Regions from separate parts of the Erwinia sp. BNK-24-b genome, predicted to be linked through region 2. Evidence: predicted binding sites of a transcription regulator. Region 2 holds the regulator's gene; each other region holds the start of a gene.
What was found. Region 2 encodes PurR, which represses purine synthesis genes. Its sites were predicted from a motif close to CANGCAAACGTTTGCNTG; they were not measured.

Region 1 (6,009 bases), 1.6 Mb from region 2:
GCGGGCGCGGATGATTATCTGATTAAACCTTTTGCGCTGGACGAGCTGCTGGCACGCATCCGGGCGCTGATCCGCCGCGATGTTAACCAGGGCGACAGCCGTCTGGTGTTTGGGCAGCTTTCGCTGGATATGACCCATCGGCAAATACACCTTGCCGACCGGCTGCTGGAGCTGACGCCAAAAGAGTATGCCATTCTGGCGCGCCTGATGCTGAAAGCCGGCCAGCCGGTGCACCGCGAAATTCTCTATAACGATATTTATAACTGGGAAACCGAGCCTTCTACCAATACGCTTGAGGTCCATATTCACAATCTGCGCGACAAAATTGGTCGAACGGCGATCCGTACCGTACGCGGTTTTGGCTATGCGCTGATGAAGGACGGGACAGAACGCGCTGATGATTAAATCTTTTTTCCAGCATCGCGGTAATACGATGCGTTTTCGCCTGCTGATGGCGGTTGGCCTGATCCTGTTACTTTGTCAGGTGATCAGCGTGGCCTGGCTATGGCATGAAAGCCAGGAGCAGATCCAGCTGCTGGTAGACGCGGCGCTGCATAACCATGACCAGCGAAAACACGTGGAAAAAGAGATACACGAGGCGGTCGCCAGCCTGGCCGTGCCGAGCCTGATTATGATCACGCTCGCGCTGCTGCTCTGTTTTCAGGTGGTGAAATGGATCACGCGGCCGCTGTCAGAGCTGCAAAAGCAGCTGGAAAACCGTAGCGAAGATGACCTTTCTCCGGTCAACTGTCCTCGATCGGTACGGGAAATCGATGCCGTTACCCTGGCCGTTAACCAGCTGATTACGCGACTGACCACCAGCCTGGAGCGTGAAAGGCTGTTTACCGCCGACGTAGCGCACGAATTACGTACGCCGCTGGCCGGGCTCCGGCTGCATTTGGAACTGCTGGAAAAGAAGCACAGGATCAACGTTCAGCCATTGATCCAGCGGCTGGATCAAATGACCAACAGCGTGGCGCAGCTGCTCCAGCTGGCGCGAGTCGGGCAATCTTTTACCGCCGGTAACTATCAGCGGGTTTCGCTGGCAAAAGATGTGATTGCGCCAATGAGTGCGGAGATGCAGTCAATGCTGCAACAGCGCGGGCAGCAGCTGGAGATAACCATCGTGGACGACGCAACGGTACGCGGCGACGCGACGCTGTTACGAGTTTTATTAAGAAACCTGATCGAGAATGCCCATCGCTATAGCCCGACCAACACGGTGATCGCCGTACGCGTGGAAAATCACTCCGGCGCGGTGATGGCGGTAGAAGATCAGGGAGTGGGCATTGATGAGAGTAAAAGCGGCGAGCTGAGCCGCGCCTTTGTGCGTATGGACAGCCGTTATGGCGGCATCGGACTGGGGCTGAGCATCGTCAGCCGTATCGCTCAGCTACATAAAGCGCAGTTCTTTCTGGAAAACCGTCAGCAGACCAGCGGCTGCCGGGCTTCGATCAAATTCACATCCTGAACCTTACTTAGCTGCTGAACCAGATTTTCAGGAAAGTCAGAATAACGATAACGCTGAATATCACCGTGGCATATTCACTGGCTGGCCTTACGCGCTGCTGTTGCATGGTTCTCTCCTTATCGTGATAAGGAGAGTCTCCCGGAAAAAGATTAAGGCAACCTTAAGACGGTGCAGCCCGCATAGATTTCAGCAGGTCAGCAGGTCAGCAGGTCAGCAGGTCAGCAGGTCAGCAGGTCAGCAGGTCAGCAGGTCAGCAGGTCAGCAGGTTACGATAACTCACAGGCCAATCGGCTGATAGCCCTGCCACTCCGGGCGAAAAGGCGTTCCTTTTTCACAAGGCGTAAGATGCACGTAAAGATTGCCGACTTTATCCAGCAGCAGGCAGTCGTCCACGTCGGTCAGATTATCTTTATGCTGCTTTAACGCGCCGTTCAGCAGCGAAGCCAGCCCTTTTGCCTTTGCTTCTTTAACGCTTGTCGCCACAAAGAGATCGAAGGCGTGCAGCTCCGCCAGCGTTGAAGGATGATAAGCGCCCGCGTTAACAAAAAAGAGGCGGTTTTTATCCTTCGGCGGCGTATCGGCAAGCGTAATGCTGTAGCCATCGGCCCAGTTAATTCGCGCATAGCCATCAATATGGATCTTATCCGCGTCGCCGAACCAGGCTTCACGCAGCGCTGGCCAGGCCTCTTTCGGCTCGTTGGCGGCGACAAACTGAATGTCATGTACTTCGATATTCGATTTTCCGGCGTTGCCGCCTACATAAAACATATACAGCTGCATACTGGCTCCGTTAACTGTCGAAAAAACGGCGATCGTACAGCCTTAAAAACGATATATAAACATTTACATATCGGTATTAATGCATGCACGCCGACATCGCTCTTTTCCCGCTCAAAACATAAGAATTACTTATAGCCTGCCGTGCTTTACCCGCTGCTTTTTTCGGGGGCTGCGCTTCTACTTTGCACATATTTGCCCCTAAGCTGCCAGGCAAACGTTTACCCCGGATGAAAAACAGCCTTTGTGCGGCGACAAGCGTTACGGCGCTTAAGTTCCGCTCTTTGTGTGATCTACATCACACTTTAATTAAAGTGAAATGAAACAGAGTTTGACAACTGTGAGCGATCTCTATTTCCTTAGCAGCGGATGACGGCACACTGCTCCGGCATTCGATACGGGTGTTTTCGGTACTGAAAACCGCCTTCCTGTTCCGTTCCGGATAATGACTGATAAGACCATCGCGCGGGCTGCAGAAAATGGTCGATAAGCATGTGGTAATATAATGAAATATAAATCTCTGATGGCTGGCGCTCTGGTTGCTCTCTCTTACAGCGCTGCTTCTTTTGCTGCACCTGAACAGCCGCAGTACGTTTCCGACTGGTGGCACCAGAGCGTGAACGTCGTCGGCAGTACTCACACTCGCTTCGGGCCGCAGTTCAATAACGATGTTTATCTGGAATATGAAGCCTTTGCTAAAAAAGACTGGTTCGATTTCTATGGCTATCTGGATCTGACCAACTTCTTTGGGACCGGCAACTCTAACGCTAACGGCATTTTTGACCACGGTTCGCCGATGTTTATGGAGATTGAGCCTCGCTTCTCTATCGACAAGCTGACCAACACCGACCTGAGCATCGGGCCGATTAAAGAGTGGTATTTCGCCAACAACTATATCTACGATATGGGCCGCAACAGCAGCAGTCGCCAGAATACCTGGTATATGGGTCTGGGCACCGATATCGATACGCATACCCCGGTTAACCTGTCGCTGAACGTCTATGCCAAATACCAGTGGCAGAACTATGGCGCAGCAAACGAGAACAGCTGGGACGGCTATCGCTTCAAGGTGAAATACTTTGTGCCGCTGACTACGCTGTGGGGCGGTAATCTGAGCTACGTTGGTTTTACCAACTTTGACTGGGGTTCCGATCTGCGCGACAAGAGCGACGCTTCCCGCACCAGCAACTCTATCGCCTCCAGCCACATTCTGTCGCTGGCTTACGATAACTGGCACTACTCGGTGGTGGCGCGCTACTTCCATAACGGTGGCCAGTGGGCTGACGGCCAGGAGCTGAATTTCGGTAGCGGTGATTTTGAAGTGAAATCGACCGGCTGGGGTTACTACCTGGTGGTTGGCTACAACTTCTAATCCCGATGCTTTTCAGCCGCCGGTTCTGCGCCGGCGGCTTACGGATTTAGCTGCGCGCGCCAATCGGATTCATAATAATCTTCGCGGGCGGCGGCTCAATGTTGTACATGCCGCCGTTAAACGGATCGACCAGCAGCCAGCCCGGGAAGCCGCCAAGCGGAATATTACCCAGCAGATACCAGAGGTTAGCCTTCTCGTTCAGCGGGATGGTTTGCGGTACAAAGCCCGGCTGTTCCAGCATCAGCAGGAATTTCTTTTTGCCAAAGTAGCTGCCGTCAGATTTTGCCAGCGTCACGGTTTTTGGGGTGAACCCTTCCGCCACTGCCCTGCCCGTTTCATCCTGAACAACAAATTTTGCGCCTTGCGGCCAGCTCTGGATGGTCACATCCTGGGTCTTGTCGCCCACGATGGTTGCACATCCGCTCAAAAGCCACGCCGAAGCCAGCGCCAGTAACACGAGTCTCATAAGCTTTCCTGCCAGGTTAAATATTGAGAATAGTTTACGCAGAGTCAGGCGAGATTTATTAATCGCGCCCGATAACGAGCGCGATCGCGTAAAGCTCTGAGAGGGTTATCGGCAGCGTTGGGCAATAGCTTTAATATCGGCTGGCGTGGTGCGGCAGCAGCCGCCGATCAGTTTTGCACCAGCCGCCTGCCATTCGGCAAGGTTATCCACCAGCGTGCAGGTAGAAGCGTCGCTGTGCCAGCTTTTGCTGGCGGCATCATACTGCTCGCCAGAGTTGGGATAGACCACCAGCGGTTTTGTGCTTAACGCGGAAAACACTTTCAGCGCCGCCGTCACCTTATCCAGCGCGATGCAGTTGATGCCCAGCGCCACAACCTGAGGAACGTTGTCCAGAAAGGCGAGCACGTCGGCCAGCGGCGTCCCGTCGCTCAAATGATCGCTGTCGCGCAGCGTAAAGGAGAACCAGGCTGGGGTAGCCGGGAATTCGGCCAGCAAAGCAACCAGCGCCTCGATTTCGGCAAAAGAAGGCAGCGTCTCGCAGGCCAGCAGATCCGCGCCCGCGTCCACCAGCGCGCGAACGCGTGGCCGATGGAAGTCCATCATCTCCGCCTGCGGTAAAGAATAGTCGCCGCGGTATTCGCTGCCGTCTGCCAGATAAGCGCCATAAGGGCCGACGGAACCGGCGACCAGCAGCGGCGTGGTTTGCTTAGCGGCGGCAAGGTAATCTGCGCGCGCTTTTATGGCCAGCTCTACGCTTCTGGCAATCAGCGCCAGCGAATCGGCTTCATTCAGCCCGCGCTTCGCAAAGCCTTGCGGCGTGGCCTGATAGCTGGCGGTAATGGCAACCTGCGCGCCCGCTGCAAAGTAGTCGTAATGTACCTGGTAAATCAGCTCGGGGTTTTCGATCAGTACTTTTGCCGACCAGAGCGTATCGGTAAGGTCGCAGCCGCGTGCTTCCAGTTCGGTTGCCATCGCGCCGTCCAGCACCAGGCCAGCAGCAACCAGTTTCTGCACAGAATCAATCGGTGACACGTTGAACCTCCTGGCGTTTTTGCAGCAGTTGAGTGAAATAGTAAGCACCGTAGCAAACGGCAATAAAAGGCAGTCCGCAATAGAGCGCGATACGCTGTTCCGGATCGAAAGCCAGGCCAACACAGGCCAGCAGGCAAAGCACGAAGCCCAGGATCGGCGTCAGCGGGAACCACGGCGCACGGTATTTCAGGTCGGCCAGCGGCTTGCCTGAACGCAAATGGGCACGACGGAAGAAGAAATGTGCCGCACAGATGCTCAGCCAGACGGCTACCACGGCAAAGCCAGAAATCGCAGAGAGCGCGACAAATACCGTATCCGGCGCGATAACGCTGGAAAACAGCGCCAGCAGTCCGCCCAGCATGCTTACCGAAATTGCCGTCAGCGGAATACCGCGACGCGTCAGCTTTGCGAAGCAGCGCGGCAGCGTGTTCTGGTTTGACAGCGACCAGAGCATGCGGCCAGAGGCATAAAGACCCGAGTTTGCCGCCGACAGAATGGCGGTAAGAATGACGAAGTTGAAGATATCCGCCGCGTAAGGAATGCCGATCTTTTCAAACACCAGCACAAACGGGCTTTTCACGATCCCCGCCTGATCCATTGGGATCAGCGCCGCCAGGATCAGCACGGTGCCGACAAAGAAAATAATCAGCCGCGCCACGGTGGTTTTTATCGCCAGCGGCAATACCTTATGCGGATTTTCCGTTTCGCCTGCGGCAATGCCGATCAGTTCCGTGCCGGAAAACGCAAAGTTAACCGCCACCATCGTCATCAGAATCGGCAGTACGCCGTGCGGCAGCCAGCCGTGAGCGGTCAGGTTATGGAAAAACGGCGCGCTGCTGCCGTCTTTCAGCGGAATAAACCCGAACATCGCGCCCGCGCCCAGTACGATAA
Region 2 (6,009 bases):
CCAGCTGTGGCCACGCGGTTAGAAAGCGTTGGTGCCAGGCCATCAGCGTTAAATCGTAATCTGCGCCAAAATTATGCCAGTCTTCCATAACAAAATGCGGCTCGTGCGCTTCGGCAATATGGCGTACGGAAGGGAGGCAGCCATTCGGGAAAATATATTTATCGATCCACGGATCGACGTTATCGTCCGTTTTATTGGCACCGATAGTGTGCAGCAGAAAAATACCTTCCGGCTTGAGGTTGCGATCCACCACCTCAAAATAGGTCGCGTAATTTTTCGGGCCAACGTGCTCAAACATGCCGACGGAAACGATGCGGTCAAACTGCCGATCCAGATCGCGGTAATCCTGTAGCAGAATAGTGACGTCCAGGCCTTCGCAGCGCTGCTGAGCCAGCTTTTGCTGTTCAGCTGAAATCGTGACGCCGAACACCGTTACGCCGTAGTGGCGCGCTGCATAGGCAGCCAGGCCGCCCCATCCGCAACCAATATCCAGTAGCGACATGCCTGGCTCCAGCTGCAGCTTTTCGCAGATCATTTTTAATTTAGCTTCCTGCGCCTGCTCCAGCGTTTCGGCTTCTTTCCAGTAACCGCAGGAATACTGCATATAAGGGTCAAGCATCAGGGTGAAAAGGTCGTTGCCCAGATCGTAATGCTCTTTGCCCACAATCCAGGCGCGCTTGCGGGACTGAAGGTTGGTTAAGCGGGCGGCGGCAATACGCAGGGTATCTTTAAAATGGCGAGGCAGTTGCTGATCCAGTTTGGCTTTCAGGACGCGGTGAAAAAACATATCCAGCCGCTCGCATTCCCACCAGCCGTCCATATAGCTTTCGCCAAGGCCAAGCGAACCTTCCTGCATCACGCGCTTAAAAAAATCGGGTTGGCTGACCTGAATATCCCAGGGACGGCTGCCGTTGATTTCAACGTCCGCGTTGCGCAACATTTCCTGGGTGATCCGAAACCACTGATTTTCTTCCAGGCTCACTTCTTCTATACACGATGAACTCATAGCTTCTCCATCACCCTTCGTGATTGAAATCTGGGAAAAGAATAGTCAATTTCCGCAGAATTGTGAGAAAACGCACGGTAAGTGCGCTGATATCCGACGTTACAGAGGATTGAACTGAAGCCTACAGAGTGGGTGATGCAAGACAGAAAAAGAACACCCGGACAACCCTGTCAGGACTCAAATAATGATACAGATTTGTTATTTTTTTATTGCCTGAAAATGAGTATATGCTCACCTCAGGCAATATTCAACGGCTTATTGTTAGGACGCTAACTAAATGGATTCAGGGAGTTAGTGATGGCTTTCAAGCTGTTCCAGCGAGGCGCTTGCTGCCTGTCCCCGCTGTAAAATATAGCCAACAATTGTCATAAAGACAGTACTGAGCATAATCAGCGAAGTGGTAGCCAGCGGCGTAGCGATAAAGCCGGATACCAGCATGCTGGCTACAAAGCACAGGCCAAGCTGGAGGGTGTTTTGCAGCGCGGCCGCTTTGCCGCTCGCCTGCGGGAAAGGCAGCAGCGCATTTGCTACGACGACAGGATAAATCGCGCCGTTAGCCAGCGCCATGCCGCAAAACGGCAGCAGCAAGGCCCAGGTTGTCGGCGAATCAATCTGCGCGGCAATAAAAAAGGCGACCACGCTCAAGGCATAAATAGCCAGCAGCCACGGCAGCAGGGAAGCTCCTTCCGTATGTTTCAGCAGCGCGCGGCAGCCGTAGCCACCGGCCAGAAAGGCCAGCGTCTGCGGCACATAGCTCAGACCGATATCGCCAGGCGACATGCCCAACTCGGCCAGAATAAACGGGGAACCGGTCAGCCACGCAAAAAAGCTGGCGGAACAGGCACCGTAAATCAGCACGTTGCCACTCCATACCGGCGATTTCAGCAGGGTAAAAAAGCCGATCTTGTCTTCTTCTTTATGCGCTTTAGCCTTTGGCGCAGAGATAAAGAGCGTGGCGATCAGCAGCGCCAGCGCCAGCAGCAGCAGCGCTAAAAAAATCGCGCGCCAGGAAAAGTGATTGAGCAGCCAGGCACCGAGCAGCGGGGCCAGCGCCGGAGAAAGCGCAACCAGCGGCATGATAGTAGCGAAAACGCGGTTGGCCCTGGCGGCCGGATAACGGTCGATCACCAGTGCCTGCCAGCTCACGGCGGCGGCACAGATACCCACGGCCTGTAAAAAGCGCAGGATCAGCAGTACAACCGTGGTATTAACCCACCACATAGCGCCGCAGCTCACGGCAAACAGGCTCAGGCCCATCAGCAGTACCGGCTTACGGCCGATGCGATCGGAAAGCGGCCCCCAGAACAGCTGCGCGCTGGCAAAACCTGCCAGAAAGAGGCTCAGGCTGGCGCTAATTGCGCCAGCTTCGGTGTGCAGATCCTGCTGCATGGCGCCAAAAGCAGGCAGATACATATCGGTGGCAAGAAAACCTGCCACGCTCAGCAGCGCGAGATAAATTAAAAATCCTTTCGATGGCATGACTTCTTTCGCTCTTTTTACCGAATTAATAGGCGGCCGAGAGTGTAAAGGAGTGCCATAGCGCTTGTGAAACGGTAATATTTGTCTGTTGCGTTCAAAAATTTTGCAGGCAGATTATGTGGTCAGAACATTCGCTTGAAGTGATTGATGCGGTAGCCAGAACGGGTAGCTTTAGCGCAGCGGCTAACGAGCTACATCGCGTGCCTTCTGCTATCAGCTATACCGTACGGCAGCTGGAAGAGTGGCTCGCCGTGCCTTTATTTGAACGACGTCATCGCGACGTCGTGCTGACGGCAGCGGGCGAACTTTTCATTCAGGAAGGCCGTGCTGTTATCAAAAAAATGCTTTCCACACGCCGCCACTGCCAGCAGGTCGCTAACGGCTGGCGCGGCCAGTTGAATATTGCTGTCGACAGGATTGTAAAAGCAGAACGAACCCGTCAGCTGGTGGTCGATTTTTACCGTCACTTTCCCGATATAGAGCTACATCTTTCATCAGAAGTTTTTAACGGCGTCTGGGATGCGCTGGCGGACGGGCGGGTTGATGTGGCGATTGGTGCTACTCAGGCAATTCCGGTTGGCGGACGGTTTGCCTTTCGCGATATGGGCGTATTGAACTGGCGCTGCGTAGTGCAGGCGAGCCATCCGCTTGCGCAACAAAGCGGAAAAGTTACGGAAGAGAACATACGCGAATGGCCTTCGCTGGTGCTGGAAGATACCTCGCGCGCGCTGCCAAAAAGAACTACGTGGACGCTGGATAATCAGCGGCGGCTGATAGTGCCGGACTGGGAGAGCGCGATTGACTGCCTGCTGGCCGGTCTGTGCGTCGGGATGGTGCCGGGCCATCTGGCGCAGCCTCTGCTACAAAATGGCTTGCTACACGAGCTGACGCTTGACCCGCTTTTTCCGGACAGCCCCTGCTGCGTCAGCTGGTCAGAACAGCAGGCTTCGCCCGCCATGCACTGGCTGCTGGACTATCTGGGCGAAACGGAAACGCTGAACTGCGAATGGCTGCGGGAAGCCTGAAAACGGGGCGGTAACATACCGCCCGACAGGTTAGCGGCGATAGTCGAGGAAGGGACCATCCGCTACGGAGCGACGCTCGATCAGCGTAGGGTGGACTTCAATAGTCTGCGGCTCTTCGCGCTTGCTGGTAATACGGTCGAGCAGCATATTAAAGGCCGTTGCGCCAAGACGCTCTTTCGGCTGATGAACGGTGGTCAGCGCTGGCGTAAAGTAACGCGAGTTGCGCACGTTGTCATAACCGATCACCGAAATATCCTGCGGAACGCGCAGGCCCATCTCGTCAGCGGCACAAATAGCGCCCATTGCCATCACGTCACCGCCGCAAAAGACTGCCGTAGGGCGCTGCTTCTGTGCCAGCAGCTGCTGCATCGCGTGATAGCCTGACTCCGGTTCGAAATCTCCCTGAACCAGCCACTCTTCCCGTAAAGTAATGCCCGCTTCCGCCAGCGCCTTCAGGAAACCTGCATGGCGGCCACCGCCAGTGTTGCGCTCCATGTGGCCGGGGATCACGCCGATATCACGGTGGCCGCGATCGATCAGATAACGTCCTGCCAGATAGCCGCCTTCAAAGGCGTTATCCAGAACCGTATCGGTAAAATCGCCTCGCGACTCGCCCCAGTCCATCACCACCATAGGAATATTGCGATGATCTTCCAGCATTTTTATCAGCTCATCAGGGTATTCGGCACACATGACCAGCAGGCCATCGACGCGCTTTTGCGCCATCATCGACAGATAAGCCTGCTGCTTTTGCAGGTCGTTATGCGCGTTGCCAAGGATCAGCGTATAGCCCTTAGCGAAACAGCTGTGTTCAACGGCCTCAATAATTTCGGCAAAATAGGGCGCTTCGCTGGAGGTGGCCAGCAGGCCAATGGTTTTGGTGTTATTGACCTTCAGGCTGCGGGCCACGGCGCTGGGTGAATAGTGCAGCTCTTTGATCGCTGCCCAGACGGCTTCCCGCGTCTCTTCGGCGACGAAACGGGTTTTATTAATGACGTGGGACACCGTGGTGGTAGAGACACCGGCGCGTTTGGCCACATCTTTTATGGTTGCCATGGAACAAGACTCCTGCGCTGTTCAGTAAGTCACTGAAAAGCGGTTTGTTAAACGTTTGCCTGGAATGATAAAAAACCTGACGTAAATACGCATGATTTGTTGCGGTATGGTTACATCAGGAGGGAGTTAAGGGCGGCGAAACCGGCCTGTTGCCTGCTAAAAAAACCGGCGTGCGGGCCTGTTGCGCAACAAACCGTGGATTCTAACAAGAGCGAAGGGATAAAACGAGGTTTTTACGGCGGTGAAACGACAAAATTCGCCCGTTGCGGCAAACAACTCCGGCTGCCTTGCTTAACGCAGGTTCAGCCGGAGAGGGGATTTTTCACTGGCGAAGCCGTCAGCTTTTAACGAATGGTGCGAGGCGTCATGACCCGTTTTGCCCCCACGTAATGCTGTTCCCAGTAATCATCGGCAAGCGCGCTAACCTGAATATCTTTGCCGGTGCGGGGCGACTGGATAAATTTGCCGTTGCCCAGATAAACGCCAACGTGATCGGCCGCGCCGCGCCCGTTGATGCGGAAGAAGACCAGATCGCCTTTTTCCAGCTCGTTACGCTTTATCGAAGCCGCATCCCTTAAGTGGTACATCTCATTAGCGGTGCGGGGGATTTTAAATTTCACCAGATCTTTATAGGCATACCAGACCAGACCGCTACAGTCGAAACCGGTTTTTGGCGAGGTGCCGCCCCATAAATAAGGCTTGCCCAGCTGATCCATTAGCTTGTTCATCGCCGTTTCGCGCGCTTTTTGGTAGCGTGCGCGGTGCGCTTTACTGAGCCTGAGCGGGGAGGAAGCGCTGCCGCTGGTCAGGGCTTCTGTCTCTTCAGTCACACGATGGCGACCGTAGCGTTTTTTCGGGGGTAAAGCTTTGGCGGTCTGCTGCTCGTGTTTGCGCAACTTATATTTTTTAATCAGGGAAGTGCGGGGCTTTTTGCTGCTGGTCTCTTTGCCTTTACTGCTTTCTTTGACCTTGCTGGTTTCTTTAACTTTAACTTTACGGGTGGCGGTGGTTTTTATCGGGCGACGCTTGCGGCGATCGTCTTCGCGGGCAGGCGTGGGGCTATTAGCCTTGTGGTGATCCGCTTTAACGGCCGCGTGTGGCGATGCGTGCGCCATGGTCATAAATAGCTGGGCAAAGGCCAGCATCAACAGCGTGATGAGTAAACGCATCTTTACCATTAACAGTTTGTGCTCCCGCCAGCGGCCAGAGCCTGGTTAATCAGGGGACTGCGCAACGGCAGTCGGTTAGGATAATTCTAATCGAACTCATAATGAAAAAGTAAGGCCTTTTTTGTTTCAATGATTACAAAGCGGTAAAAGCTGTAAAATCTATCCTCTTCAGCTGGTTATCTGCACAACCGCACCGATAAATTTTATCAGGAACGCGGTAATAACCTCCGGGAAATGATATTTTAATGCTTTGTTTCCCGAGCGTAGCGACAAG
Region 3 (6,009 bases), 630 kb from region 2:
ACCTGCCACGGCAGCAGCGTCTGCTTGTCTTTTAATACGTAATAAAAGGTGCGGCTGTCGCTGGCCCAGACGAAGCTGGAGGAGACGTTTTCCAGGACTTCCGGATACCAGCTGCCGGTTTGCAGATTGCAGAATCGAATGCCGTACTGACGGCGTGAAAGAAAATCCTCGGCCAGCGCCATCGTTTGATTATCCGGGCTGATGCCCAGGCCGCCCATCGTGTAAAACTCGCTGTGAGCAGCGCGCTGATTGCCATCGACCAGGGTTTCCCACTCTTCCGGGGTTTCTGTGTTTTCCGGCTGGCGCAGGTAAATGGCATATTCGTTGCCCTCTTCGTAGCGCCGCTGATAGCGATAGCCTTTTCTGACGTAGGGAACGGACTGCTCGCGCTGTGGAATGCGGTCGACCATCTCTTTCAGTAGCCGATCCTGCAGTGCCTGCTGCGTATGCATAACGGCTTTGCCGTAATCGTTTTCCGCGTGCAGATAGTCCAGCACGTCTGGATTTTCACGCTTGTCATCGCGCAGCCAGTAATAGTTGTCGATGCGCGTTTCACCATGAGCGGTCATCTCAAAAGGAATCTTTCTGGCGACTGGTGGTTTTATCATTCTTTGCCCCGCTGAATCAGTTATACAGAGTAAGGGTGGCAGTTGTGGCGGTGATTGCCAAGCGGCAGGCGCGAAGAAGAGTTGAAAAACAAGGTTTAAAAGCTTTCTGGCGCATTCAGGTTTTCTGAACGCACGCGTCAGGAAGCGTCAAGGCAGGCAAAGCCTGGCAAACCTTTACCCCACTGATGTTACTGGCAAATTTACGCAGACCACTATACTTACCCGCATCACAGAGTCAAAAGGTCAGACCGTTTACGTTTTATCAGGTCAGACAGAATAGTCGATAAGGGGAAAAGTATGCGTTTTCAAAATAGCCCGTTGTTTATCAATACGGTTTTATTAGGCGGCACGACGGAAGAGAAAATTGCTGCCGCGGCCGAAGCGGGATTCAACCAGGTAGAACTGTGGCGGCAGGATGTCGATGCGGCCAAAGGCACGGCGAAAGATGTCGCAAGCCTGCTACAGCAGCAAAACCTGTCGCTGACTGATTACCAGGTATTGCTGGATTTTGACGGCGCGCCTGACCACCAGCGCGAGGAAAAACGCCGCGATGCTCTGGAAATGCTGGATACGGCCGTGGCGCTGGGTGCGACAACAATACTGACTCCGGCCTCCACGCAAAAAGAGTGTATGGCCGAAAGAGAAGAGGAAGATATTCGCTGGCTGGCTCAGGAAGCCGGAAAACGCGGCCTGCGGGTGGCTTTCGAGGCGATGGCGTGGAGTACGCACATCAACACAACCCCGGCCGCGTGGCAGCTTGTCCAGCGCGTCAATGAACCCAACCTTGGTTTGGTTATCGATGCCTTTCATATTTTTGTACGCAACCGCACTATCGCCGATCTCAACGGGATCCCGATGGAAAAAATCTTTCTGGTACAGCTTTCTGATCTGGACGAACTGCCGTCAGGTGACCAGCTGGTGCAGACGGCCAGGCACCATCGCCTGCTGCCGGGTCAGGGAAACTTCCCGCTTTATACGCTGCTGGATTACCTGGAAGCGGAAGGTTACCGGGGGCCGGTGGGACTGGAGGTCTTTAACGATGGGCTCCATCAGCGAGCGCCCGCCGACGCGGCAAAAGAGGCAATGCATGCTCTGAAACGCTGCTGCGCCCAGGCGACGCCAGGCCAGCCTGGCTAAGTCAGGCCATAAAGCGTACCGGCCGGTTAACTGGCTAAACATGTCATAAACCGTGCTGGTGGGTTAACTGGTTAAACATATCACAAAGCGTGCTGGCCGCTTAACTGGCCAGGTCAGGCCATAAAGCGTGCTGGTGGGTTAAGTGGCTAAACATGTCGCAAAGCGTGCTGATGGGTTAACTCGCTAAACATGTCACAAAGCGTACCGGTCGGTTAAGTGGCCAGGTCAAGCCATAAAGCGTGCCGGTCAGTTAACTGGCTAAGCACGACCTGCTCTTGCGCCAGTGGATAAAACAGAGCCAGCCGGGCGGCTGGCTTTTCTGCCGCTGAGCAGGCAGCACGGCGAATGTCCGGCAACCTGGCGGCTTAATGATATCGCTATCTGTCCATTCAGCTATTCAGCTATTCAGCTATTCAGCTATTCAGCTATTCAGCTATTCAGCTATTCAGCTATTCAGCTATTCAGGGGACTTTACCCCTCAGGCAGCTTTGCCACGCCCGGTTTTGCCCGCTTTTTCCTCGCCTTTTTCATCCGTCACGGCGCTAAGCTCGGCAACGGAAGCCGCAGGACGCTCGTCTGCCGCTTCTGGCATTTTACTGGTACGCAGAATATGCTGGACGGCATCTTTGTGTTCAGACAGGAACATACCCAGCGCTTCACGCTGGTTTTCGTCCATATCCAGCGGCGCGGCGCTTAACCAGTCGCAGAACACTTCAGCCATATCAAGCATTTTGTCATAAGCGTCGGCTTCTTTCTTGCTGGCGAAAGTCATCTTTTCCTCACCTTTTCTGACGACAACATATTTGATTTCAACAGCCATAGTACACACCTCGTTTAACTGTATTTTTATACAGTATATCAGCCCTGCATTATTTCTCAAGCCCGAAAAACTGATGAACGCGCAATCGTTTTCGTTTATACTGCGCGCGCGTTTTTTCCCTCAATCAGGTAGAGATTTATGACAACTCTTGGTACTGCGCTGCGTCCTGCCGCAACTCGTGTAATGCTGTTAGGTTCAGGAGAACTGGGCAAAGAAGTGGCGCTCGAATGTCAGCGTCTGGGCGTTGAAGTGATCGCGGTCGATCGCTATGCCGATGCGCCAGCTATGCATGTCGCCCACCGCAGCCATGTGATTAACATGCTGGATGGCGAAGCATTGAAAGCGCTGGTCGCGCTGGAACGTCCGGATTATATCGTGCCGGAGATCGAGGCTATCGCTACCGATATGCTGATTGAGCTGGAAAAACAGGGCCAGCACGTAGTGCCCTGCGCTCGCGCGGCGCGTCTGACCATGAACCGCGAAGGCATTCGTCGTCTGGCGGCTGAAGAGCTATTGCTGCCCACCTCTTCCTATCGCTTTGCCGATAACGTGGCAGACTTTAACCAGGCCGCGCAGGAAATCGGTTTCCCCTGCATTGTTAAACCAGTAATGAGCTCCTCGGGTAAAGGCCAGAGCTTTATTCGTGAGGCAGGCGAACTGGCGGCGGCATGGGAATATGCGCAGCAAGGCGGTCGCGCCGGTGCAGGCCGCGTGATTGTCGAAGGCGTGGTGAAGTTCGATTTCGAGATCACGCTGCTGACCATCAGCGCCGTCGACGGCATTCATTTTTGTACGCCAATCGGCCACCGTCAGGAAGACGGCGATTATCGTGAATCCTGGCAGCCGCAGCAGATGAGCGAGCTGGCCTTACAGCGTGCGCAACAGGTCGCAGAAAAGGTAGTGACGGCGCTGGGCGGTCACGGCCTGTTCGGCGTGGAACTGTTCGTTTGCGGTGACGATGTAGTATTCAGCGAGGTGTCACCTCGTCCGCACGATACCGGAATGGTCACGCTGATTTCTCAGGATCTGTCAGAGTTCGCCCTGCACGTACGCGCTTTCCTTGGCCTGCCTGTTGGTGCCGTTCGCCAGTATGGCCCTGCGGCTTCCGCCGTCATTTTGCCTGAGCTGCAAAGCAGCAACGTGCAGTTTGCCAGTTTAGATGCGGTGCTGGGCGCGGGCCTGCAGCTCCGTCTGTTTGGTAAACCAGAGATACAGGGCAAGCGCCGTCTGGGCGTAGCGCTGGCAACCGGTGAGAATATTGCAGATGCTGTACAGCGTGCCGTTAACTGCGCGGCTGGCGTGAAGGTCAGCGGCCAGGGCTAAGCAAGCATCGGCCAACAATCAGCCCCTGTTAAGGGGCTGATGCAGGAAATCGTTACGGCGCTGACGGAAAAAGCGTTGTACGGCCCACGCTGTTTAACCTTAGCGCGCGCCTGCCACCGCCTCTTTCGCCAGCTGCGTAATGCGATCGTAATCACCGGACTCCAGCGCATCCGCAGGCACCAGCCATGAACCGCCAATACATAACACGCTCTTTAAGGCCAGATAGTCGCGGTAGTTAGCCGGAGAAATCCCGCCGGTCGGGCAAAATCTTACCTGAGGGAACGGGCCGCCAATCGCCTGTAGCGCTTTTACGCCGCCGTTAGCTTCTGCCGGGAAAAATTTAAACTCGCGCAGGCCATAATCCATGCCGGTCATCAGTTCGGAAACGGTGCTGATACCAGGGATCAGCGGAATCGGCCCTTCTACGGCTGCTTTCAACAAGGATTCGGTCAGGCCAGGGCTGATAGCAAACTTAACGCCCGCGTCAGTCACTTCCCGCAGCTGCTGGCTGTTCAATACCGTTCCTGCGCCTACGATGGCCTCCGGCACTTCCTGAATCATCGCTTTAATGGCATCCATTGCACAGGCCGTGCGTAGCGTCACCTCCAGCACTTTTACGCCGCCCGCAACCAGCGCTTTCGCCATCGGTACCGCGTGCTCCAGCTTATTCACTACGATAACCGGCACGACCGGGCCAGTCTTCAGAATCTGTTCAGCGCTAATTTCCCAGTTACTCATCGTCCTGCTTCTCCTGTCAGGCCTGCCAGCTTACGTTGAGAGCAAGGCGGGCAAAAACGACGCGTGCAGCGTCCGCAAGTGTTCGTTTGCTACCATACAGGATTACGGACGGCTTCGTCCACGTAAGCGCTCGTTTTTTTGAAACAACGGTTCAATTTATGAAGCTCGCTCGCAGTTTGTCCCGCTGCCGCTTTTTTATCGCAGTAAAAACCCCTGCGGCGTTTAAAGATCTTACCGGGCTGCTTATGCCAGACATAAAAAAAACTATGGAGCCTGACGTCTGTTCAACGCAGGCTCCATAGTTCAGGGATGGCATAATTCGCTTTTCTTACGCCGCTGTTGTAAACCTTGCAGCGGCGCAGAGGGTAAACTACTCGAACTCGTTCCAGGAACGGCCATCGCGGGTGATCATGGCTACCGAAGCAACCGGTCCCCAGGTACCGGCCTGATAAGGCTTAGGCGCTTCGTTATCTGCGGCCCAGGCTTCCATAATGGAGTCTACCCATTTCCAGGCTTCTTCCACCTCATCACGGCGTACAAACAGCGCCTGGATGCCCCGCATGGTTTCCAGCAGCAGACGCTCGTAGGCATCCGCCAGATGCGACTGGTTAAAGGTTTCTGAGAAGCTCAGGTCAAGCTTGGTCGTTTGCAGATTGTGCTTGTGATCCAGCCCTGGCACTTTGTTCAGAATCTGGATATCTACCCCTTCATCCGGCTGCAGACGAATAGTGAGCTTGTTCTGCGGCAGTTCCTGCCAGGAATCTTTAAACAGGTTGAGCGCCGGGTTCTTGAAGTAGACCACAACTTCTGAACACTTGGTTGGCAAACGCTTGCCGGTACGCAGGTAGAACGGTACGCCAGCCCAGCGCCAGTCGTCGATATCGACGCGGATAGAGACGAAAGTTTCCGTGTTGCTGGATTTGTTCGCGTCTTCTTCTTCCAGATAGCCGGGGACTTTTTTGCCCTGCACAAAGCCAGAAGTATATTGACCGCGCACGGTTTTATCACGCACGTTAGTATGGTCGATACGACGTAATGAACGCAGCACCTTAACCTTCTCGTCACGGATGCGGTCAGCGCTCAGGTCTGCCGGTGGCGACATCGCAATCATGGTCAAAACTTGTAACAGGTGGTTTTGAATCATATCGCGCATCTGGCCCGCTTTGTCGAAGTAACCCCAGCGGCCTTCGATACCGACTTCTTCCGCCACGGTAATCTGCACGTGGTCGATGGTCCGGTTATCCCAGTTAGCGGCAAACAGCGAGTTGGCAAAACGCAGCGCCAGCAGGTTCAGTACCGTCTCTTTGCCCAGATAGTGGTCAATACGGAAAACCTGGTTTTCTTCGAAATATTCGCCAACCTGATCGTTGATCTCCCGCGAGG

Region 1: the regulator PurR is predicted to act here: its motif matches at 2,459-2,476, upstream of ACMGGR_RS04160 (nucleoside-specific channel-forming protein Tsx).
Region 3: the regulator PurR is predicted to act here: its motif matches at 2,644-2,661, upstream of purT (formate-dependent phosphoribosylglycinamide formyltransferase).

The regions. Positions count from the first base shown of each region.
Region 1 is NZ_CP179901.1:899,162-905,170, reverse strand. It holds gene pmrA (two-component system response regulator PmrA) at 1-405, shown strand, start outside; gene pmrB (two-component system sensor histidine kinase PmrB) at 398-1,471, shown strand; gene ACMGGR_RS04165 (DUF1543 domain-containing protein) at 1,748-2,251, opposite strand; gene ACMGGR_RS04160 (nucleoside-specific channel-forming protein Tsx) at 2,754-3,620, shown strand; gene ACMGGR_RS04155 (hypothetical protein) at 3,667-4,086, opposite strand; gene mmuM (homocysteine S-methyltransferase) at 4,192-5,118, opposite strand; gene mmuP (S-methylmethionine permease) at 5,105-6,009, opposite strand, start outside.
Region 2 is NZ_CP179901.1:2,470,526-2,476,534, reverse strand. It holds gene cfa (cyclopropane fatty acyl phospholipid synthase) at 1-1,006, opposite strand, end outside; gene punC (purine nucleoside transporter PunC) at 1,298-2,485, opposite strand; gene punR (DNA-binding transcriptional activator PunR) at 2,602-3,510, shown strand; gene purR (HTH-type transcriptional repressor PurR) at 3,541-4,566, opposite strand; gene ACMGGR_RS11030 (C40 family peptidase) at 4,911-5,735, opposite strand.
Region 3 is NZ_CP179901.1:1,837,946-1,843,954, reverse strand. It holds gene ACMGGR_RS08175 (prolyl oligopeptidase family serine peptidase) at 1-605, opposite strand, end outside; gene ACMGGR_RS08170 (sugar phosphate isomerase/epimerase family protein) at 906-1,745, shown strand; gene ACMGGR_RS08165 (YebG family protein) at 2,224-2,565, opposite strand; gene purT (formate-dependent phosphoribosylglycinamide formyltransferase) at 2,704-3,888, shown strand; gene ACMGGR_RS08155 (bifunctional 4-hydroxy-2-oxoglutarate aldolase/2-dehydro-3-deoxy-phosphogluconate aldolase) at 3,988-4,626, opposite strand; gene zwf (glucose-6-phosphate dehydrogenase) at 4,997-6,009, opposite strand, start outside.